DNA from 2 places in the Rhizobium sp. T1470 genome. Region 2 is predicted to be linked to the other one. Evidence: riboswitches for the same ligand, from Rfam matches in the RefSeq annotation. Region 2 holds a riboswitch; the other holds the start of a gene.
The links. Region 2 has a riboswitch for FMN ahead of ribB (3,4-dihydroxy-2-butanone-4-phosphate synthase). Riboswitches for the same ligand answer to the same signal wherever they lie in the genome.

Region 1 (3,803 bases), on a different replicon from region 2:
TGACCTCCGATCGTTGCCACTTCCAGGCCTTCCGGCTCGACACCCTTGGCGGATGAACGCTTGTCCGGATAATGACCGATATTGGCAACGGCGCGTTCGAAGGAGGCACCGGACTCATAGAGTACCTTGCCGGTTGTGTCGAAAATCGTGAAACCGCGCGAACCGCCTTGATAGTCGCCTTCGTTGGCGACGACCAGACGATCATTGTCGAGCCACTTCACAGCGTCAGGCTCGCGTGCGACGTTCTTGAGCTCACCGGCAAACTTCAGCGCGCCATCGCGCTTGGTGTCGATGCCTGCAAGATCGACGCTGCCCGCGGAGAAGTGCGTCTTCACAGACGCAGTTACCGCGTCAATGATGACGATTTCGTTGTTTTCCTGAAGGGTCAGGGCGATCTCGTTCTGATCGTTGAGGGAGACGAATTCCGGTTCCGGATCGTCGGCCGCGATCCCGGCAAGTCCGCTCAGCGCGACGTGCTTGATCGAGCCGCAATCAACCGTGCCATCCTTGATCTGGAATACGACCAGGTCGCCGGCTGGCAGCTGCGGAATCTTGCCGTCGTTCACCTCTTCGTCACGCTCGTTCTCGATTGCGATCGTGCCGAGGGTCTTGTCCTTGTTGAGCGCGATGGAATCCGGCTGACCGCCAAGATCACAGGTGCTCTCGATCTTCTCGGTGGCAACGTCAACGATCGCCAGGCGCCCCGAGGGCTTTGCCTTGCTCTTCGACGTATTGACCGCAACCAGCACCTTGCCCGCAGCGGATGTCACGGATGTCGGCTCGCCGTCCATCATGAGCGCCCCACCGGCCTTTGGTGCCTTGGCGTCTGAGATATCGACAAAGCAGATCGCACCGAGCGGGCTATCGCTGTAGATCAGCGTCATGCCGTCGTCAGTGGCCGTAATGATTTCCGCCGACGTGGCCGAAAGCTTGTCTTTTCCCTCCGGCAGGTTGGATGCCACCGGGAAGGTTGCGATGCGGTTGATAACGGGCTCTGCGGCGGCCGGAAAGGCCGCCGTCGTCAGAAGCACGGCAACAACCGCTGTCTTGCGCGAAAATATTGTCACGAAATCCCCCATGAATTCAAACACAGGGTTTTTGCGGGACGGGCATGACAGCGCAATGACACCTGCGCCGTATTCCGGCTGCGTTAGCCGGCCCCCTGCTCCTTTTTCATTTCGTTCCGCATGATGAAGAGCGATGCCCCGAGGATCAGCAGCGCACCCAACCAGAGATAACCGGTCGGGGCATAGCCGAAGACCAGCCAGCCGGCAAAAACATTCAGGGGAAGCTTCAGATCGTCGAAAGGCTGGATGTAGGCGGCATCGGCCGTGCTGTAGGCGAGCGTCAGGAAATATTGGGCCATGACGGTCAGCAGACCTGCCACGACAAAAAGGAGAAGCGTCAGGCCGGAGGGGATGCTGAGGCCGGCGGCCACAGCCAAGCCGCCGTTGATCGGAGTGAGGAGTGCCAGCAGCCCGACGGTGATGGTTTCGGGCCGTTCCACTCCGGTGAGACTCTTGGTGATCAGCGACGAGGCGCCCCACAGAAGGGCAGAGAGGATCGGCAAAAACGCCGCCCAACTGAAGCTATCGGACCATGGCTGCAGGATGATCATCGCTCCGACGAAGCCGGTACCGGTCGCTGCCCACCTCGCGGGACCGATATATTCACCAAGGAAGATGCGTGCACCCATGATGATGAAGAACGGCGAGGTCATCACCAACGCAATCGCCTGCCAGATCGGTACGGACGCGAGTCCTGCGACCCAGGTCGTCACGCCGAATGCCGCAAAGGCAACGCGCACGACATGGCGCCAGGGATAGCGCGTTCGCATCGCCCCGAGGCCGACGCGCCGGAGAAAGGGCAACGAGAAGACCAATGCAATGGCATACTGCCAGAAGGCTGCCGAGGCCGAGGGAAAGGCGAGCTTCATCGTCAGCCACTGTGTGAGGACATTGAGGATCGAGAAGGCAATGCCCGCGGCGACCATCCAGGCAGCACCGACCATTGCACGCGAGGCAGAAGATATCTGGGAAGTCTAATTCATGTCTTTCATCCGAAACCAACACAAATCAGGACGCATGAGCGCGATGTCACGGCAAGGACAGATTTCGCCCCGCCCGCTCCGCTCATTCTCTTTCATCCGGACTGTAACCGTCGGCTCCGGAGTTGCACCGGATCTGCTGACCCTTTCGGCAGATCGGCCGAAAGACGCTCGCGGGCTTGAGCCGAAGCTCTTACCGCCGGTGGGGACTTTCACCCCGCCCTGAGAACAACCATTTCATAGGACGTGCTTCGTGTGCCGACAAGTCCGCGAAAAGCAAAAAGGGTTCGGCCGTGGCCGAACCCTTCGAAACTTACACCGCCGGTCTGGTGGTCCGGCCGCCAAGCAAATTCATATCAGCCGTTTACGGCGTCCTTCAGGCCCTTGCCGGGCGTGAACTTCGGCACGTTGCGAGCCGGAATATCGACTTCAGCGCCGGTGGACGGGTTGCGGCCCTTCGTGGCAGCGCGATGGGAAACGGTGAAGCTACCGAAACCAGCGAGACGAACGTCGCCCTTGCCCTTCAGTTCAGCCTGGACGACTTCGAAAACAGCATCAACTGCGGAAGCAGCGTCGGTCTTCGAGAGTCCTGCCTTTTCGGCAACTGCGGACACGAGTTCATTCTTGTTCATGTTTCCACCCCTTTCTAAATGGTTCGAAACGACTCAAATCTATAAGCTAGGCGCAGAACGGAGTTCATCAGGCCCGCCGCACCCCAAAGACCCTGCAAATCAAGGAAATGCAAGCGTCTGCGTGTCGATTTCACAAAAAAAGGCTGGCGAAAACGCCAGCCTTTTCAGGGTTTTTAAGCAATTGGGCGCGAATGTGGCAAACATGGCTCAGTGAGCTATGGTTGCACCCGTTTCGTCGAGCCCTTCGACCGTTGCAATGACCGGCGTTTCCACCGTGCCATCCCACTCGATCGGCTCGGGTCTGCGGACCAGCGCATGCTTGATCACCTCGCCCATGCGGGACACCGGGATGATCTCCATGTTGTTCTTCACGTTGTCCGGAATCTCCGCCAGATCCTTGGCATTTTCTTCCGGGATCAGCACCTTCTTGATGCCGCCGCGAAGCGCTGCAAGCAGCTTTTCCTTCAGACCGCCGATCGGCAGCACGCGGCCGCGCAGCGTGATTTCACCGGTCATCGCGACGTTCCTGTCGACCGGGATACCGGTCATGATCGAGACGATCGCGGTTGCCATGGCGACACCGGCCGACGGGCCATCCTTCGGCGTCGCGCCTTCCGGCACGTGCACGTGGATGTCGCTCTTGTCGAAGAGCGGTGGCTGGATGCCGAAATCGACTGCGCGCGAGCGCACATAGGATGCCGCTGCGGAAATCGATTCCTTCATGACTTCCTTCAGGTTGCCGGTAACGGTCATGCGACCCTTGCCTGGCATCATCACGCCTTCGATCGTCAGCAGTTCGCCACCGACTTCCGTCCAGGCAAGACCGGTTACAACGCCGACCTGATCTTCGCGTTCGGCTTCGCCATGGCGGAAGCGCGGAACGCCCAGATAGTCGTCAATGTTCTCTGCGGTCACATGAACGGACTTCGTCTTGCCCTTGATGATCTCGGTGACCGCCTTGCGGGCGAGCTTCATCAATTCGCGTTCGAAGTTACGAACACCGGCTTCGCGGGTATACTGCTGGCTGATCGCCATCAGCGCATCGTCGCTGACCGAGAATTCGTTCGGCTGCAGCGCGTGTTCCTTGATCGCCTTCGGCAGCAGGTGCCGCTTGGCGATCTCGC
Region 2 (3,803 bases):
TCGAACCTGGTCATTGCATATGAACCGGTCTGGGCGATTGGAACCGGTCTGGTTCCGACCATAGAGCAGATCGAGGAGATCCATTCTTCGATAAGGCAGAGGCTCGAAGAGCGGCTTGGCGAAGATCGGCGCAACGTAAGGATTCTTTACGGTGGCTCTGTGAAGGCCTCGAATGCAGCCGCCATCTTCGGGGCGGAAAACGTGGATGGAGCCTTGGTCGGAGGCGCATCGCTGAAGGCGACAGAGTTCGCCGGGATCATATCTGCAGCCGATTGAAAGAAGGCGTGACGCACTTGGGCTGCTTTGCGGCCGCCCGACATCGTCAGGCACCGCGAAAGGAAGAGAGTATGAAACGCTTCGAAAACAAGACCGTCGTCATCACCGGAGGCAGCCGCGGCATCGGTGCTGGGATCGCCAAGCGCTTCGCAAGGGAAGGGGCCAATCTAGTGGTCTCCGCCAATGAAGAGTCGGTCCATGCGGTCGCCGAGCAGATCAAGGCCGATGGCGGCAATGCTGTCTCATTCGTCGGAGACGTCACCGACAAGGCTAGCGTAAAGGCCCTCTATGACGCGGCGGAGAAGGCTTTCGGCACCGTCGACGTGTCGATCCAAAACGCCGGCGTCATCACCATCGCGCGCATCGAAGACATGACGGAAGGCGAGTGGGACAAAGTCATGGCGGTCAACACGAAGGGCGTATTCTTGTGCGCACAAGAAGCAATTCTGCGCATGCGTAAGCATGGACTCGCCGGCCGCATCATCAACACCGCCTCCGGCCAAGCGCGCGAGGGCTTCGTCTATACGCCACACTACGCCGCATCGAAGATGGGCGTCGTCGGGATCACCCAGAGCCTCGCCAAGGAGGTCGCGACCGAAAATATCACCGTCAACGCCTTTTGCCCTGGCATCATCGAGACGGACATGTGGGCCTACAACGATCAGGCCTGGGGAAAGCTCCTCGGCAACTATGGCCCTGGGGAACTCATGAAGGAATGGGTCGAAGGCATTCCGATGAAGCGGGCAGGGTCGGGCGAGGACGTCGCCGGTCTCGTCACCTTCCTCGCCAGCGACGATGCTGCCTACATCACCGGCCAGACGATCAATGTCGATGGCGGCCTGATCATGTCGTAGCTTATTCGACAATGGGGAACGGTGCGTTCACGAGAAGAATCATATTCTCGATTGCTCGGCGGCTGGAAGCCTCTTGCAAAACAACGCATCGATCCCCTATGTTACTGGTGTTCTCAGGGCGGGGTGCAACTCCCCACCGGCGGTATCGAGGCAACTCGGAGCCCGCGAGCGCCTTCGTGGATAAACGGAGGGTCAGCAGATCCGGTGAGATGCCGGAGCCGACGGTTACAGTCCGGATGGAAGAGAGCAATGCAGACGATTCCGCTATATGGGCGGAACCGGACGCTTGTTCGCCCAAGGGAAAATGGTGGCTTTGACAGGCCATGCACGCCACTCACAACGGCTAACCCTTGAAAGGCAAGAAAGTGACGATTTCCAAAATTGACGATGCGGTGGCCGCGATTGCGCGCGGTGAAATTGTCGTCGTTGTCGATGACCGTGACCGGGAAAACGAAGGTGATCTCGTGATTGCGTCAGAGGCAATTACTCCGCAGGCGATCGCGTTCATGATGAACCACGCACGTGGCCTCATCTGCGTCGCGATGGAAGGCGAAAGGCTCGATGAGCTCGATATCCCTCTAATGGTGCCGCGCAATACCGAAGTGCTCAAGACCGCCTTCACTGTTTCCGTGGACTATATTCCGGAAACGACGACCGGGATATCTGCTGCCGACCGTGCCGCAACCGTGCAAGCGCTTGTCACTGGTGGCTCACGTCCGGAGGACTTCGCGCGGCCGGGGCATATCTTCCCGCTTCGAGCTCATTCTAATGGGGTTCTTTCCCGTCCTGGCCATACCGAAGCTGCGGTAGATCTCGCCAAGCTTGCTGGTCTGGTTCCATCGGGCGTAATCTGCGAAGTGGCCAACGACGACGGTACGATGTCGCGATTACCGGAACTCGAGGCGTTTGCTGAGCGCCATCGCCTCCATCTCGTTACGATCGAAGACTTGATAGCCTATAGAACCGCGATGACCTTATCCGAGAGAGCGGCTTGAACTTTCGTAGAGATCGCGTTCGGTTGGGATGCGATCTCTCCCTTGAATCGGCGCCCGTACTCATGGGTCGGCATTTCGCCCCATTCTCGGACCCACTGAGGACGCGCAAGGGCCTGGACGATCGTCGAGTACGTTGCCGCAAGTACCGGTGTGCCGGTGACGCCCAGCCTGTCACATTACGGGCTGTCCTTATCTCTTCAGGTTGACGAGCAAGTCCATGATGTCGGAGCCCGTTTGGACATCTTGGAATTGGCCGTGTAGGAACGCTGGCCTCGATCATTTCGGTCAATTCGCCGGCGAGATCGACGTTCGAACTTTCCAGCGCACCCGATTGGATGGAGCCAAGGCCATTCGATTGCGGAAAACCGGTGAACGTCACGCCAGAGGCGCCTGGACGCCTTCAATCCCTGAAATCATCTATTATTTTCTGTGGCCGTTGAACTTCGATCCCCAACGGTTACACCGCAAAACCGTGGAAAGTCCTGCCAGCGTTCGCTTTTAGTGGCAAATGGTTGACGTTGTTTCGAATGTCGTGATTTGTAGCCTGCGCGTAGTCGTGCAGGTCAATGCATCCGGCGCCCGACCACTTTGGGCGCCGATCGAGGAGATGATCGCGAGGATATTCCGCATTGACCGGGGCGGCGACGATCAGGCAATCCTTGTCCGGACGATTGTCAGGGACTCGTCTGTTGTTCCCGAACTGGCGGAAGCGCTGGGTACAAACGAGGTTCTTCGCTCCAGGCAAGACCTGGCCGAATGGCTAAGCGGGCAGGTCGAGAAAGGCTTGCTGCGCCTCGACGACCCGCTGAGTGGTGCGCGCCTGTTAATGGACATGATCTTCGGAGGCATGGAACCGCCCGATGGATGGAGCAGCCCGGAGCAGAAGATGGAACAGCTTCGGCTGTGCATCATGGTTTTTATGAGAGGGACAGCACCTTGATTTTTGGGTACGCATAAGTACTACGGTAAGGCTTTGGTGACCTTTCATCACCTCCGCACCGCCTCGATCGCGGCGACGTCGATTTTCCTCATCGTGATCATGGCTTCAAACGGGCGCTTTGCTTTGTCGGTGCCAGTCCGGACCCGCCTCAAAGGACAATTTGGAGATTGCTCGAAAGAGCGTGGTGTCTCCACAGTTGCCTCGAGAACGACACGGGCCGTCATGACATCGCCTGACACGATCCTAGATACATCAGTCGTCAATTCGAAATCCGACCTTCATTACCACTTGGTAGTGTTCTACCGCGCCATCCTTGATGTGACCTCGAATTTGATCGACTTCGAACCAATCGAGATTTCGCATCGTCTTCGAGGCTCGCGCGATTGCGGTCTCAATAGCCTCTGTGACCGATACTTTTGAACTGCCGATAAGTTCCACCTTTTTGTATACATGATCGCTCATTCGATCCTCCGGTTTCGGCGCTGGCGGCTCAATCCTAATGGCCGCTCACCTGCGACCAGTATTCGAGCGTGCGTTCTGTCTGCTTTGGCTTGATCAAGCCGAGGATCAGATAATAATCTCTTGATGTCAAATGCGCCGAGTTCAGACTACGAGACGAGGCGATCGGACAGTTTTGGTTGGCGACCAACGTTCAGATCAAACTTCCAAAAGTGCGATCATCGTTGATGAAAATGCGTCGAAGAGGGCTACCATGCGACAGAACAAGCAGGGTCTGAC

Region 1: it holds a riboswitch for FMN, as region 2 does, so the genes downstream of both, WGT02_RS09615 (DMT family transporter) here and ribB (3,4-dihydroxy-2-butanone-4-phosphate synthase) in region 2, are expected to answer to the same signal.

Annotation. Positions count from the first base shown of each region.
Region 1 is NZ_CP148091.1:1,911,771-1,915,573, reverse strand. It holds gene WGT02_RS09620 (esterase-like activity of phytase family protein) at 1-1,079, opposite strand, end outside; gene WGT02_RS09615 (DMT family transporter) at 1,151-2,011, opposite strand; FMN riboswitch at 2,131-2,281, opposite strand; gene hupB (DNA-binding protein HupB) at 2,404-2,679, opposite strand; gene lon (endopeptidase La) at 2,887-3,803, opposite strand, start outside.
Region 2 is NZ_CP148094.1:202,764-206,566, reverse strand. It holds gene tpiA (triose-phosphate isomerase) at 1-276, shown strand, start outside; gene WGT02_RS35265 (glucose 1-dehydrogenase) at 348-1,130, shown strand; FMN riboswitch at 1,236-1,382, shown strand; gene ribB (3,4-dihydroxy-2-butanone-4-phosphate synthase) at 1,496-2,125, shown strand; partial or broken gene WGT02_RS35255 (flagellar basal body rod C-terminal domain-containing protein) at 2,315-2,516, opposite strand; gene WGT02_RS35250 (TetR/AcrR family transcriptional regulator C-terminal domain-containing protein) at 2,634-3,065, shown strand; gene WGT02_RS35245 (dodecin) at 3,318-3,527, opposite strand.